Regions from separate parts of the Robbsia andropogonis genome, predicted to be linked through region 1. Evidence: predicted binding sites of a transcription regulator. Region 1 holds the regulator's gene; each other region holds the start of a gene.

Region 1 (5,399 bases):
TGCGGCATTCTCGTCTAGGCGATATTACCGTCGGTCTCAACGCACGCAGTTGACTTCGTGCAGTCCAGTGTTCGCTTCAGTGCTCGTATGACCCCTCAGCGTTGCGCCCGCGTTCATTAGCAAGGCGGCCAAGCGGATTCAATAAAAAAGCCATTCGATTATGGCATGTCGCGTCTTACGACGTCGGGAATACCCGATAAGAAGTGGTTACAAGCATAAGAGCACGGCTTCAACACCACGGTGTATCTTCGTACAGTACGCGTAACGAGACAGTTGAACGCATGACGATGACCTGAAAGGTGTCGCTTGTAGTGAAATAATCTACAAATAAACGCTCCAAATAACCTTCATTCTGCTTTCAACCGAGCAAATGCGTCTCACTTTTCGTGTGGCTGCGTGGCAATTGTGTAAAAACCCGTAGTATCGTAAGCAACATCGTAGCAATTACGCCTCTGAAGAAAGACGCGTAGGCTGAATGGAGTTCCCCTTGTCCTGAGACTACAGCGGGCTGTCATCGGGTTTGTAAAGACAGCAACTTCGGCGTAGTTGCTGCGTGGCGAAGTCAGGATGTCGCTATTTAAATTGGATACGCAAGCAGCTATGTCGGCCTGTTCAGGGTGACGATGGACATCCCGGAACCTCCTGGAGCAAAACGGATGAAGCAAGAAGCCCTCATTGATGCGTTCGACCAAGCCGGCGCGATTTCCGGCGACGCAGTCAAAGCGCTGACAGTCGAATGGGCCCTATGGCTGGCGGGGAATTGGGAGCGTATCCCGCCGGCGGACCGAGGCATGATGGTAACCGTCGGTGGTGTCTTGTTTGATAAGGGAGCGACTTATGAAAAAGGCTTCATACCTCCCGCAAAACCGGCTATAAATGTACTGCCGATACGAGATGGCCGGTCAAGCTAACAGGCGCGAATCGCTGGATGAGGTGGGGCGCCGCGCCAAGGATACGACTTGCCGACAAGCGCTATAAACGCAGACCGCGGGCTAATTCAAAGTGTTGTTTTAGCAAACAAATCGTGCATGCTGCGATGCGTCAGACTGGTACTGTCTCAGCCAACCGGTGGCTCATCTGTTTTCTTATCGCGCAGGTCGTTTGGCGCCATTTTTCGATTTCCATCATCTCGGTGAGGCAGTGCGCTATCCCGGTTGTCGCTGTGCGTCGTTGGGTTTGGCTTCTCAGGAGATTGCTTGTCTTCGCTCATACTATCCTCCACTTCAGGTACTTCAAAACGCAAAATTGCGTATTTTCGAACACACGCTGGGTGCCACTTTTCTGTCTCTCCAATAGAACGTCCGATAGGGCGAACAATCAGCAAACAGAAACAAATCCGAGTTAGCTTTGCAAGCGCATGACTAAGCTACCTTGTAGATAGGCAAAAACCGTACCTGAGCTCCCATTATTGTTCACGCCAGTAGGGGGATTCTTTGCACCTATGTTTAAAGTGCATTGTCTAATTTCTACATTAATGAGGAATGCGAACAGAATAGCGCTTGAGGGCCAGGGTATATTCGGCAATGTTTAGCCGGCTGCAAGCGTTGCGACAGCTACAAGACCACCCCTCGATGCTAAGGCCGCGCGCTCATCTGCGATGCACCGGTCAATCATCCGGCAAATTGCATCTATATTACCCACCATCGTCATCCCACTGGTACGGCGATAGACGCGTACGGTAGGGCGGGGAGTCGCCGCCGCGACGGCTTGCACAGTCGGACGTAGTGCCGCAGTACGGGCGACAACAGCCCCTGCATTCATCGACTGATGCGAGGGTGTGACATCCGAATCTCGATTGACAAGGACCGGTGCCGTGGCACGTGCCGCCAGATTCGCTTTGTCGCGACATGACAGGCGACCGCGGTCTGCACGCAGGCGGCCAAAGGCGTGAATGGTGCTATCGACAGAAAACAAGCGAACGAGCCTAGACATGATGTATCTCCTTCAAAGGGGCGTCGGTCGAATAAGTCCTACCGCAATCCCTTCGAGTGCAAAGTCGGACCGTTCACGGTCAACGACAATCGTCGGGTAATCAGGATTTTCAGCAAGCAATGCAATACCCTCCGGTATGCGTTTCAATCGTTTCACAGTCACTTCGTCACCGAGACGGGCTACGACAATTTGGCCGTCGCGGGCATCGTTTTGACGCTGTACTGCAAGTAAATCACCATCCAAGATGCCGATGTCTCGCATACTGAGGCCACGCACCTGTAACAAATAATCCGGACGATTGCTGAATAAAGTCGGATCACATTGGTACTGTTGCAAAACGTGTTCCTGAGCCAAGATCGGACTTCCCGCCGCAACGCGTCCAATTAGCGGCAAAGACAACGCGGTGGCCTGAGACAGCATGCCCGCGAGTGCAACGCCCCCTCGCGGCGAGGAACGGTCTATATCTCTTGGCAACACTCCCGCCGATTCCGGCCGGGGCCGAGTTGCTGCGCGTTCATCCGTGAACGCGGCGCTGTCGTCGGTGTTTTGAACGATGCGAATGCCCCGTGACGCTCCCGGCGACAACACGATTACCCCTTTGCGCGCCAGCGCACGTAGATGCTCCTCCGCCGCATTGGCCGAACTGAAGCCGAGCGCCGTGGCAATTTCGGCGCGCGTTGGTGGAAAACCGCTGCGTTCGATTGCCTGGACGACCAGATCGAATACTTGCTGTTGGCGCGCGGTAAGCTTGAGCATGTCTCGATTTCCTGTATGCGATACTGTGATTCTATACAGTATTTTTTTTGACGCAACTATTTTCGCGGAATCCGTTGGAAAGGGTTGCGCGTCGCGCGAAAGCGACGTACGTGACACGGTACGATAAATCCGCACGAGGCAAATGGAAGCGCCTACGCAAAGGTGGCCACGGCCACGTTACATCGTTCGCGTTGTCTGGCACACTGCCGCCCTGATATGCACCGCTCGCGCGCGCCGTCGCCGCGTTTCCGACTTGACCGCGATGTGATCCAAGGACTTTTCCTAATGACCGACGCTTCTTCACGCACCGATGGCGCTCTGCCAGCTCATTCCTCTATTACGAACGCCACGCCGACGCCTCGCACCGGATGGGCCGCGCTGCCGCGGATCGTGGTGCTAACGACCGGCGGCACCATCGCTGGCGCCGCCGCGTCGGATAGTGAGTCGCTACGTTACGCGGCCGGTGCGCTGGGTGGTGACGCACTCGTCGGTGCCGTGCCGGCATTGGCACGTATTGCCACAATCGAGACCATCGCGGTGGCATCGATCGACAGCAAGGATGCGGACCCGGCATTCTGGTGCACACTCACGGCGGTCGTGCGCGCCACGCGCGCGCGCGATGATGTCGATGGCATCGTAATCACCCACGGCACCGACACGTTGGAAGAGACAGCGTATTGGCTGGATCTGCTTCTGGACGATGGCAAGCCCATCGTGTTGACGGCAGCCATGCGGCCGGCCACGGCGCTATCCGCGGATGGCCCGGCGAATCTGTTCGACGCGGTCACGTTGGCGGGCACGTGCACGGCGAAGGGAAAGGGCGTTTTGGTCACGCTGCAGAATCGCGTCCACGCGGCGCGCGATGTGATCAAGATCAGCAGTCATGCGTTGGATGCCTTTGTATCGCTGTCTGGTGGTCCGTTGGGATGGGTGCAAGACGGACGCGTTGGCTGGCTGCGCGAAGCGGCAGAAGGACATCCGGCGGACGCTGCGACCAAGATCGAGCCGGGCGCGGCGCGCGCGGCGGCGCTGTCAGATAAGGTGCGCACGAGCACTTTCATACCCACCATGCTGGCGGCGGTCGAGGTGGTCGCGCAGTATGCGGGTGCATCCCCCCGGCTGGTGGAGGCACTCGTTGCCGCGGGGGTGCGCGGCATCGTCGTCGCTGGAACAGGCAATGGTACGATCAACGCCCCGATGATGGCGGCGTTGCGACGCGCGACGGCAGCGGGCGTGGTAGTGGTCAGATCGAGCCGTGCTGCCGACGTGCGTGTCACGTTGAATGCCGCAGTCGACGACGAAGCAGCAGGTTTTGTCGCGAGCGGTTCGCTGAACCCGTACAAAGCGCGCATCCGGTTGATGTTGGCGCTTTCAGTGGGTGTGGCCGATCTTTCAACGTTACGGTTGTTCTTCAGTCAAGCGTAAGGGGCCGGCGGTCGGCGAGCGCTGCACGGATGGACTGCAACTCAGCCTCCACCGCGGTGCAGGCTCGGACGTAAAGCGCCTGCATCTCTTCCCAGTCGGGTTCCGCTGCTTCGGCGCACTGTGCAATGATCGTGCTGCAGGCATCGACGAAGCGATGCAGCGCCAGCATTGCGGCCGGCCCTTTGTTATGGTGCGCGATGTCGCGTATGCGCTGCGCATCCTGCGCATGCACGGCGTCGGAAAAGGTCGGAAGGGATTTCATCACGCCCTGTTCGAAGATGTCGATCAATTTGCGCGCAAATTCCGGATCGCCAAGTGCGATCGTCATGACGGTCTCGTCTGCATTCGACGCGATCTTTCGCGGCGTGTCGGGCGGTGCCGCGATGATAAAATGCGCGCGCAGTGTTGCCAACGTGACCGGTTTGGTCAGTCTGCCGCGCATGCCGCTGCGCAGGCATTCTTCCAGGCAACTTTCCGTATCGTCGGCGCTATATCCGATGACAGGCAATTGAGGCCATTGATCTGCGCAAGCGCGTGCCAATGCATAGCCATCTTGAATTGGCATATTGCAGTCGGTTATCACCGCATCGAACGCCACCGCCCTTTCAAGGGATGGTGGGTCAAGATACGCTAGCGCTTGATCCACGGTCGAGGTAGTTATGGGCGTAAGGCCAAGCTGTAAAAGCTGTGTGCTTAGCAACAATAGATTGGCTTCGTGATCGTCGACGATCAAGACGTGTGCGCCAGATTGCAGGCTGACCTGAAAAGACGGGGGTGGCACTATCGGTCGCAAGGCGTGCGGATGCGATGCCTCGACGTGCGAGTGGATCATGGAACGCGGGTCCGCGTTAGGCGGAAGCATGAGCGATGCAGTGGAAAGTTTGTCCGGGCCCGATGCCCCCGTGTCAAAAGGCAGCGTGATTGAAAACGTGCTTCCCACACCGAGCTCGCTCTCCACATCGATTTTTCCCTGCATGGCTTCGATGATGCGTTTCGAGATGGCAAGCCCCATGCCGGTGCCGCCATGGCGACGGAACGTGTCGTGTGACAACTGCTGGAACGGCTGGAACAGGAGCGGACGAAGATCTTCCGGTATCCCTGGACCTGTGTCGCCAACGCTGATCGTCAACCACAGTAAGCGCGATGTCGTCAGGGGCGTGTCGCTCGTGGTTGGATCGGCAGCCTTTTCCGGTGAGGGCGCTGCCGAGGCCGGCGAGGTTACGCGACTTACACGCAAAGTGATATATCCCGTCGCGGTGAACTTGATCGCGTTGCTTAGCAGATTC
Region 2 (5,399 bases), on a different replicon from region 1:
ACAGTGAGAAAGTAGGGCTCGTATTTCAGATCCGCGATGAGTTGCAATTCGTGCTCGATCTGCGCCTGTACGACATAGGGAATGCCGTTGCGATAGCGGCGCCACGCGCCGATGTACGTTTCCTGGCGCAGATAGGCAGCGGGGGTGACGCCTGGGGGAGCCAATTCGTCCGGATATTCATAGCGCAGCGTCTCGAGCGAGAAAGCGCATTGCGCGGCGACGTCGAGCGTTGCTGCAAGCATCGCCGGCGCATACACGTTAGCCAGGCGCAGACGCGCACGCAGGTGCCGCTCGGCGTTGGGCTCCAGCGCATAGCCGCACTCGGCGATCGACTTGCGCAGTCGCGTAGCCGTGAGCGTGTCTTGAAGCGGCTTTCGGGAGCGCACGTGCATGTACACCCCGCCAAGCGCGACGATCTTCACACCGTACGCTGCGGCGGCGCTCTCGGCGCGCTCGCGCAGTAAATCGTCGTCTGGTCCGCCATGCAGTGCCAAGCCGATCCACAGTCGCGCGCCGAACGTGTCAAGGGCCCAAGCGACTTGCGCCAAAAACGCCTGGTCCACCTCTGCGGCACCAGGCGGAGTGCCGATGATCACGGTGCAGTCGGGAAGGGCGCGCAGATGGCCATAAGGGCGTGCGGGCCGTGCGAAGTCGTCCCGGCCAACCTGGTAGGTGCCTTTGTTCGCGCGCGTGCGCGCCATCGTGATGAATTCTGAGAGGTTGCCGTAACCCTCCCGGTTGCGGGCAAGGATCGTGAGTGAGGCATCGGGTTGACCATCCGGCCCGCTCAGTTGGAAATAGGCTCCGATCAACAGCGGCATCCCTGCCGCTTTCGCTTGCGCATGCGCGCGAACCACCCCCGCGAGCGAACACTCGTCCGTGATGGCCAAGGCCGTATAACCGAGTGCCTTGGCGCGCGTTACCAGTTCCTCGGCGTGCGATGCGCCGCGCAAGAACGAGAAATTCGTGAAGCATTGAAGCTCCGCGTAGGCGGGTAGGAAGACGGATGCGAGCATGGCGTTTTACCCGAACAGTCCGTGCAGGAACCAGCGTGGGTCGGTATCGTCGGAGAGACTGCCGCGTTCCCGATAGATCCAATAGCAGCGATGGTCGGCGCCCTGCGCGACGAAGTAGTCGCGCGCGGCGAATGGTTCGCTCCACCAGCCAGCCTCGATGCGCTCAGGCGCGGATGCCAAACGCAGCGCACTTCCGTAGAAGGGGCGGTGATTGCGGGTTTTAAGCTCGATCGGCTTGTCCAATAACCAAAGCGGGCGACGCAAGTGTTTCGCGGGCGCGATTGTCCCTGGGCGATGATAGGGAACCCACCGGTTGGCGACCTCTGGTCGATGATCGGCAATCGGTGCGGGCCTGCGCAACCGCTCCTCGCCAAGGCGCGCTGCGAGCAGCTCGATCAGGCGCGCGTGATCGGCGGGAGTGCCGCCGGGCTCAGGAAAGAGCGAGTCGCTCAGTTGCTCGGCAGCTCGAACATCGTCAACGCGCAAGCGCAGCACAATCGCTGGCGCCGGCAGTTCGGTGCGCTCAATGCGCTCTTTGATCAAGCGCTGGATACGGGTGGTCTCGTTGGCCGGCTCGGCGAACATCACCTTGATTTCTGTCGGCGCGACCGCGTCTCGCCCGCGCTCATGCTCAAGCAGTATGGTCAAAGCGGTAATCGCCCGAAAACCCGAAGCCAGCCAACCGGTCAATTGGACCACAAGGGCTTGCGCGTAGCAGGCGATCAGATCGGCGCGATCCGTGCGATCAGGTAGCTCCTGCTTTGCGTCGAAGGTCGGCGGCGGTATCAGCCACCCAAAGCCTTCAGGGACGGCGCCAACGGCGCGATCAAGCGCCAGTAAGAGGCCCGGATCAGCACGACGCGACAGCCCTGCGCGCGGCAGGCGCAGTACCGCACCCAAGGTGTGGCATCCGACGCCTGCTAACCAAGTTGCCGCCGGTCGCGCCTGTGGCAACAGCGCGACCGGCAAGGGTGTGATTTTGCGACGCAACGACGTCTCGCTTAGCGCAATTTGCGCGCGCCTGGCGAGAAGCCACGCCCCGGTACCGGTCGGCGAGAGCGCCACGCGGCCCGTCAGCGCGAGCACTTTGACAGTGTCGATCACGTGCCTGCGTAGCGCTCGGATGCCGCCGAACAGGCGCAAGCTCGCCCCGATATCCATTAACACCGTCGCCTCGCTTGCAAGCGTCACCTGCGGCGAGAAGCGCAGCAGTGCCATCCCAAGGGCCTGCAACACCGCGGCCTCGCGCAGCTCATCGCGCTCGACTAGGGTGACGTGAGGCGCGAGCGTGAGCGCGCCGGCGCGCCGCATGCCTGGGTGCACGCCTGCGTCACGTGCCGCGCGGCTTACCGCAAGCACGCTCTCGCGCTCAAGCACAACCAGACCGGCGCCATCAGGCGTCCAGGTCGGCCGATACGCTTCGAGGCAGAGGTAGGGGAGATGTACGCCGATCCACAGGCGCATGACGCTTGCTCGCAAAAGGTGAGGGGTAAAGCGGCACGAAAAGCGGCTCGTCGCGCGTGGGGCCACGCCGCTTCAAGAAAAACACGGACACGCCATCGGGCGCGGGCTCAAGGCGCAGCCGCAGCGGCGAGGGCGAGGCCAGATTGGCTGCATTCAATGGCCGGATCATAAAAAATGCCGTCTCGCTGGTTTGTGCGGCCAGATGCAGTCGTCTCAACGCTTCGGAGCGCACTTGTGGTTGCCAAAACAACAGCGCACCGGCGGTGCCGGCCCTTAAAATCTGCTCGGTCGACCACAGCGCGTCGGCTAAGGTTTGCGGTTCGACCAAGTGGAGCCCGCCTGTCGGTACGCCCCAATTGGCAAGGGCCTGCATGCTCGGGCTATGGGGCGGCGAGACGAAGAAAATGGGACGGGCTCCCAGGGAGGTCAACGCGGGCTGCAGCAGCCGCACCTCGCCGACTCCTGCGTGTGGAGTAAGTAGATCGACCAAAGTGCCGACGGGCCAGCCACCACCCGGCAATTCGGTATCCAGATGCGCATGTCCTGACGCCAGGCAGCGCGTGGCACCCCGGCCAAGGGAGGAGGCCCGCCACAGCGCTGGATGAATGGATTCGGGGGCGACAATCATGATGATCGGAGCGCTAGGCAATAAGGCTGTATGGATGCACAGTATCATTCACGTTTGGGATTTTGGCAAACGCCACGCGGGAAGCGTCGTCAATGTGATGAAACTGGATGGCGCGATGCCGTAATTTTTACGGATGCGGTACCGTGTCATTCGCCGGAATGGCTTGCTCGCGATGCGGTAGTTGCGCAAATGCGCGTCCCAAAAACGCAATACCCTAAAAGCAATATCAAACAACTGATGAGCGGCGACAGCGGGCAAACCCATAAAAAGCGCGGATCTTTACGTGAAGAGATGCCCGTTGTCACCCGCTGGATCGACGAGATGCGCGCGGCATTTGGTGCGGATACGATCGATCAGGCGATCCGATCTGGGGTAGGGGGAGAACCCACGTTCTACGCGAGAGAAAACGGGCGAGAGTTGGGCGTGAAATGTCCTCCCTCCCGCTTTGACGGTTTGCCGAGGATTTCGTCCCTTGATCGCGGCTGGTGCCGTGGTTGTCATGGCGAGTGTGTTGGTACTGCTCGCGAATGTGAGCGCTCACCAGCGTCTGCGGATTTTTGAAACAATAAGGGCACTCGGGTTCTAAACGCCGTAGTATTTTTCTCGCTCCTTCGAATCTAGCGAGTCTGTAAGCTCGTGGTGCAATAGCGAAATTGCGCGTCCGAGCACCTCGGCCTCTGATATTCCAAACCACTTCGCAAGCAGTTCGAGATCCATCCAACGTGAGGGATCAAGCGTGAATGATCTGCGACGAGCCGGACTACGTCCCAGCGACACTGTTACGAGATAAGGTTCTGGACCTGTTAGGCTAAAAGTGCCCAACGCCCATAAATGGAAAATCCCCCTGTACCTCCTGCCAGACAAGGCTTTCGGGAGGACGTATCGGGTTTACGGGCGCTGAACCTGGGTGCGAAGGTTTTCGATCCGCAGCGCCATGGGCTCAAAGATGGCGCGCATCGTTTCCCGGGAGACTTCCGGGACATCGGCCTGCAGCAACAGGGCAGGCAATTGCGCAAGCAAGGTGGTCCACTGCTGCCAGGTGTGCTCCAGCAGTTCGGCCTTCACCCAGAGATCGCGCTGCGGACGGGCATCGAGAATCGTCTGGAACTCGCGCTCGAGCGTCGCGCCGTCCGAGAGAAGGCGCAGGACGGTGGGCTTGATGGAATCAGGCAGCTCCTGTCCGGACTTTGTCCTGCCGGCATCCTTGAGCCATGCCTGCTCGAAGAGCTCGCCATAGCGGTACAGGCCTGGGTACGTCTGGCACAGCGACACGAGCAGTTCGTTGGAGGTGGTGTTCCAGAGCCGTTGCAGCTCGGGCGTATAGGCAGCCATATGCGCAAGCAGGCTGCGCCGCGGATGCCGTTTGCTTCAAGTTGACGCACGCGCTGGTCGATCGCGGCGGCGATCCGGTGCTCGTCGGCAAATCTTCGCTCCTTGCCGGGCACCTGAATCTGCCCCGTTGCAATACCTGAGGCAACCGTTTCAACGATTTTCGCATAGCGATAGAAGCCGGCAAACTCACGCGCCAGAAGATTGATGGCGGCGTTTTCCAGCTCCGTCATCAGGCGATGGAAGTCAGGCATATGGTCGACCATTGCCGCCATGATCTCCGCTTCGTCCAGCCCTGCGGCCTGGAAACGTTGCATCTGCGCGTCGATGCGCTCAGCGAGCTCCCGCTGTTGCGGTGTAATCGATGCAGCAGCCTCGTTTGCCCGGCGTTTTGCCTCACCCATGCGATTCTCCGTGATCGGTCCGCCGGACTTCCCGTGGGGCGAATGCTGCGCATGGCAGCTATACGTCCGGCCGTGTCTGCCCCGGCCGGGCAATCCTGCTCCACCACGCTGGATCGGCATAGAACGCGGCCAGCGCATCGATGTCGACGTTGGCACCGCCCGGCGTGAACTCGAATGCCCCGAACAGGTTGATGTGCTGCCAGGCGACGGGCGACATGCTGGCGATCAGCGCCATTGCGGCATCGTCGCTCGCGGCGCGCTTCTGCTCGTACACCCGCGAAAGCAATGCCGTGTTGTAGTGAATGATCGCATTGGCAATCAACCGCGAGCATTCATTCCAGATCTGCTGTTCAGCCTCTGTCTGCACGCGAAACCTGCCAGCGTTGACGAAGGCAATCGCACGGCGCAGGCGGTGATAGGCTTCGCCGCGGTTCAGGGCTTTCTGCACACTCTGGCGCAACCCGACATCATCGATGAATTCCAGAATGTAGAGCGTGCGGCACAGATTGTCGAGTTCCCACAGCGCCTTCTTTGTCTGGTTCTGGCGGGCATAATTGC
Region 3 (5,399 bases), 1.0 Mb from region 1:
GTGATTACCTTCCGTCTAAGAGTGGATGTAAAGTCGGTCCGCCGATACCCGTCGCGCGAATAGCGACCCTGATCCGTTTCACGTGTAATACGTGAACTCGGCTCAACGCGATTGCCCAATCGGCAACGGATACGATGGCGGAAAAAAGGGAACGAATCGATAAAGGACTACGGCGCACATGCCATCCTTGGCGATCAGACGCCGGGGACGATGGCGCGCGATTGCGATCGCCAGGAGCCGCTTGCCCGGAATGAATCGGGTAAATCATCGACGCGGACTGTCGATCCCGAAGACGCCGTCGCACGCTGATGGGTGCGTTCAGGCCATGTGGACTGGAAACGCGACGCACTGAAAACACAGCAGCGGTTATCGCCAGACAGCGATCGACCCGGACGGCCGCAACCGTCCCTCGGGTCGAACGACATCGCGTAGCGGTACAGGAATGCACCATGCGTAGGCAGAAAACGGGATCAAAAGATTCCGCATTCTAGCATAGGGCAATCCCGAGTCCGGACGAGCAAAGGCCGGCCAGAACACAGGACCCGCGATCGCACGATAAGATCAGCGCGCTATTTTTGCACACCGGCCAGAACAGTGACATGTGACAAAGCGCCGCTGTAAGGTGAACACCGTACAAAAAAACGAACTGGAATAAGCGCTTGCGATATTTCGTCGTAGCGATGTCACACCACTGAAAGCTTGTCACCAGATGGCGAAATCAGTGCATTACCAACAATAACTTATTCCAACAAATCATCTTCATCTGCATTGAGCAGGCAACGAATAACATCCAGCGAAAAGCCGCGAGCTGCGAGAAATCGGGCCTGTTTTGCTCGAGCCTGCGGAGAATCCGGCAATGTGCCAAATTTGCGTTGCCACACGGCGCGGGCGCGGGCGGGTTCCGTTTCGCGCAATGCATCACGGACATTGGCCAACTGATCCGGCGCGATGGCATGCTGCTTGAGCTCCCCTACAATCCTTGAGGTGCCAAAGCGGGCGGCCTTACGATGCACGACGCTCTCGGTGAATCGGCTGTCGGACAGCCATCCTTCTCGCTCCAGTGCGTCGAGGAGGACGGGCAACGGATCGTCTTCGTTGTCCCCTTGCATTTCCGCCGCGAATGGCGCCAGCTTACGTGTCAATTCGATGCGACTGTGCTCACGACGGGACAAATACTCCAGCGCGCGGCCCCTCAGACTACGCAGCGGCCGCTTCGACTTGCAAGGGTCCGCCGCAGCGTCAAAATCGGATGCGGAAAAGCCATCGGGCACGTTGCCAGAGAGCGGTTCTCCCGCCGACATGCCCGATGGCTCCGATCCGCCAGACGTCGTGGTCGAGGCAGTGCGCCGACCACGTGAAAACCCGCTGCGCATTTATTCTTCGTCAAGCACGTCGGCCTTGGCGGCCGTCTTAGCCGGCGCCGAACCCGGCAATAACTTGATGCCCAGCTTCTCACGCACGCGGTTCTCGATTTCGAAAGCAATGGCCGGGTTCTCGCGCAGGAACTCTCGCGCATTGTCCTTGCCCTGTCCAACGCGATCGCCGTTATAGCTGTACCACGCACCGGCTTTCTCGACGATCTTGTTCGCGACGCCCAGATCAATGACTTCGCCTTCGCGCGACGTACCTTCGCCGTACAAAATGTCGAAAATCGCTTCACGGAACGGCGGCGAGACTTTGTTCTTGACGACCTTTACCCGCGTTTCGTTGCCGATCACTTCATCGTTCTTCTTGATCGAGCCGATACGACGAATATCCAGGCGCACCGACGCATAGAACTTCAACGCGTTACCACCCGTGGTTGTTTCCGGGCTACCGAACATTACGCCGATCTTCATCCGAATCTGGTTGATGAAGATCACCATGCAATTGGTCTTCTGGATCGTACCCGTCAGCTTACGCAGCGCCTGGGACATCAGCCGTGCCTGCAGACCCGGCAGCGAATCGCCCATTTCGCCTTCGATTTCAGCCTTCGGCACCAACGCGGCCACCGAGTCGATGACAATCAGATCAACCGCACCGGAACGCACCAGCGAATCAGTGATTTCCAGCGCCTGTTCGCCGGTGTCCGGCTGCGAGATCAACAATTCGTCCAGGCGCACGCCCAGCTTTTGCGCATAGATTGAATCCAGCGCATGTTCCGCATCAACGAACGCGCACGTTCCACCAAGCTTTTGCATTTCCGCAACCACTTGCAGCGTCAACGTGGTCTTACCCGACGATTCCGGCCCGTAGATCTCGATCACCCGGCCGCGCGGCAGACCGCCGACACCCAACGCGATATCGAGCCCGAGCGAACCCGTTGACACCACCTGGATGTCGGCAGGCTTATCGTTCACGCCCATCTGCATGATCGACCCTTTGCCGAACTGCTTTTCGATTTGGGCCAGCGCCGCGGCCAGCGCCTTGCTTTTATCGGCAGTCATGCTGTTCGAGCCTTTCTTGCTATCTTCCATGAATCGTCCTTTGCTATGATGGGACGTCAGCGACGACGCCACGTCGATCCGCGCTGCCCGGATAAAACCGGGGCAAAACCGCGAGGGTACAACGTGTCGCCGCCCGCAAGCGTCGATATGAATGATACTGTATAAAAAAACAGTGCGTCTGGCAAGTCGAAAGCGCAATGAATGCGTGTCGACCCGTCCGCCGCGCCCGTCTCGTACGCTTGATCCGTAATACCGCGTGCCGCCAGGAGACCGATGCGCATTCTAATAGCCGAGGATGACAGCATACTCGCCGATGGCCTGACGCGGACCCTCCGCCAGGCGGGCTATGCCGTGGATCATTTCGATAACGGCGGTGACGTCGATCGTGCCCTGGCACTCCAAGCCTACGACCTGCTGATCCTGGATTTGGGCTTGCCAAAATTGTCCGGGCAGGAGGTCTTGCGCCGCTTGCGCGCCCGCCAAGGTGCCAATGCCACCTTGCCCGTCTTGATCCTGACCGCCGCGGACAGCGTCGAGGATCGCGTGAGCGGGCTCGATCTGGGCGCGGACGACTATATGGCCAAGCCCTTTGCCTTATCCGAGCTGGAAGCACGCATTCGCGCGTTAACCCGGCGCGGTGCCGGTGGCGGTGCCGCCATCATGCGGCACGGCCCCCTTGCTTTCGACCAGGTGGGAAGGACCGCGACGCTGAACGGCAACATGATCGAATTGTCCGCACGTGAAATCGGCTTGCTTGAAGTGTTGCTGCAACGCGTCGGCCGATTGGTATCGAAAGAGCAATTGGTCGATCACCTGTGCGAATGGGGTGATGAAGTCAGTACGAATGCGATCGAAGTCTATATGCACAGGCTGCGCAAAAAAATCGAACCGGGTGGCGTGCGTATCAACACCGTTCGCGGCATCGGTTACTGCCTGGATCGACCGCCGCAAGCGGACGCCGCATCGTCGTCGCCCGCACCGACGCCCGCCACGCCTGCCCGTAACGACGCATACCGCTAATGTCCTACCAAGGACCTGGGACGATGCGCCATGCTGCGGATAAGGGGGCAACCCCGGCGGAAACCGCACCGACGCCGGCATGGACCAACGCGCCTGCTCCGTCGGAGCAGGACCCGTTCCCCTCAACCCCGCCCGCCGCTGCGCGTAATGCGCGCTCCCTGCTTGCGGAAATCCTGGACTGGATGCTGGCGCCACTTTTGATGCTCTGGCCGCTGAGCATCGCCGTCACCTGGTTGATCGCCAAATCCATTGCCGGCGCGCCTTTCGATCATGCGCTGGAACGGCGGCTTGCGGTACTCGCGCGGCAAGTACACCAGGCCGGCCCCGTCGCGTTGGCACCACTGCCCGCCATCGACGCGGATTGGTTGCTCGACGACCCCGACGACACAGTGCTATTCCAGGTCCGTGATACCGAAGGCCGGGTGCTTGCCGGTTCACCACAATTACCTGACCCTCAACTATCGCGCCCCGCCCCCGCAGGTAGCCCGGTAGGTGGCTCCATGGAAGGTATGGCCAATGCCGACGATGAGGCACTCGTTGATGCGAATGCAACCGGCACTGGTGCGATGCCCGGTGTTGTAAGGATGCGAGACGTGGTCGCGGGTGGGCGCGCGATGCGGCTTGCCTGGACGAGCGCCATCGCGCCCGATACCGCTACTGCTACGCCCCCCCCGTCGGGACATGCGGTCGCGCGGGCTCTGGCTGCGGACGATGTTCTTACCTTGCCCCGCACATCGGCCGCCACCGGCACGCCCGAGAGATTGGTGGCCCCACCCGACGTGGCTGGCGTAGCCTCCCATGCTCGCACACGGATACTGGTGATCCAGGTCGCTGAAACGCTCAATAAGCGCAACGCGCTGGCAAATGATGTGATCAAAGGGGTCATACTGCCGCAGTTGATCATTCTGCCAATCGTGATCCTGCTGGTCTGGTTTGGCCTGACGCGCGGTTTGGCTCCGCTTCACGTGTTGCAAACTCGCATCAGGAAGCGCGATCCCGATGATCGATCGCCGTTGATGCCCGGCGACGCGCCAACCGAACTTGCGCCGCTTTTATCCTCATTCAATGAATTACTGGGCAGGCTCGACGCCAACACGACCGCGCAGAAGCGTTTCATCGCGCAGGCGGCACATCAGATGAAAACGCCGCTGGCGGGGTTGCGCATGCAAGCCGAAATTGCGTTGCGCCATCCGGTGCCGCCGGATGTGCGTCGTTCATTGGAGCAGATTGCGACCAGCTCTCGCCAGGCTGCCCGATTGGTGACGCAACTCTTGGCGCTTGCCCGCGCGGAGGAGGCGGCCCCCTTGCGCACCGCCGTCACGCTGGACGCGGCAACGCTTTGTCGAGAGGTTGTACGCGACTGGGCACAAGCGGCAATCGACAAAAGCATCGACCTCGGCTACGAGGGGCCAAGCAGCGGCGTATCGATTGTCGGGCAACCGCTTTTACTACGCGAGATGGTGGCGAACCTGATCGACAACGCGGTCCGCTATACGCAAACCGGGGGCCGCGTCACGGTCCGCCTACATGATCAGGATCCGATATTGATCGAGGTCGAAGACAATGGTCCGGGCATTCCGGCAGCGGAACGCCCGCATGTCGTCGAGCGCTTCTACCGCATCCTGGGACGAGATGGCGATGGCAGCGGCCTGGGTCTGGCCATCGTGCAAGAGATTGTTGCGATGCACGACGGCACGCTAACCATCGGCGACCATGTCTACCAGACCGTACCGCATCGCGCCGGCACCTTGATACATGTCACGCTTCCCCGAACCGCTTCTGCAACAGAGGACACCGATCTGCCTCAGGACGCCGCTACCTTTTACTGACACATCGCCTCCCGATTTACCCTTGCCTGTGATATTGGCGACACGCCATCAGCCTATGGCAACTCGTCTTTAGTAAGGATCGCAAATCAACTGAAACATCGTAAATACGCGGCTTTCGCGCTAA

What was found. The regulator LexA, encoded in region 1, represses DNA repair genes until DNA is damaged. The targets are predictions, from matches to a motif close to ACTGTATNNNNATACAGT.
Region 2: a site for LexA is predicted at 3,134-3,151, ahead of imuA (translesion DNA synthesis-associated protein ImuA). Genes of this name have one in related genera too.
Region 3: a site for LexA is predicted at 2,583-2,600, ahead of recA (recombinase RecA). Genes of this name have one in related genera too.

Annotation. Positions count from the first base shown of each region.
Region 1 covers NZ_CP139170.1:1,935,377-1,940,775, forward strand. The annotation lists gene SJQ66_RS22095 (hypothetical protein) at 657-911, shown strand; gene SJQ66_RS22100 (hypothetical protein) at 1,058-1,210, opposite strand; gene SJQ66_RS22105 (hypothetical protein) at 1,528-1,932, opposite strand; gene lexA (transcriptional repressor LexA) at 1,945-2,688, opposite strand; gene SJQ66_RS22115 (asparaginase) at 2,974-4,113, shown strand; gene SJQ66_RS22120 (ATP-binding protein) at 4,100-5,399, opposite strand, start outside.
Region 2 covers NZ_CP139167.1:111,126-116,524, reverse strand. The annotation lists gene SJQ66_RS11460 (error-prone DNA polymerase) at 1-1,016, opposite strand, end outside; gene SJQ66_RS11455 (Y-family DNA polymerase) at 1,023-2,480, opposite strand; gene imuA (translesion DNA synthesis-associated protein ImuA) at 2,410-3,108, opposite strand; gene SJQ66_RS11445 (hypothetical protein) at 3,997-4,440, opposite strand; gene SJQ66_RS11440 (Tn3 family transposase) at 4,900-5,399, opposite strand, start outside.
Region 3 covers NZ_CP139170.1:2,978,261-2,983,659, forward strand. The annotation lists gene recX (recombination regulator RecX) at 741-1,373, opposite strand; gene recA (recombinase RecA) at 1,374-2,456, opposite strand; gene SJQ66_RS26445 (response regulator) at 2,700-3,446, shown strand; gene SJQ66_RS26450 (sensor histidine kinase) at 3,446-5,275, shown strand.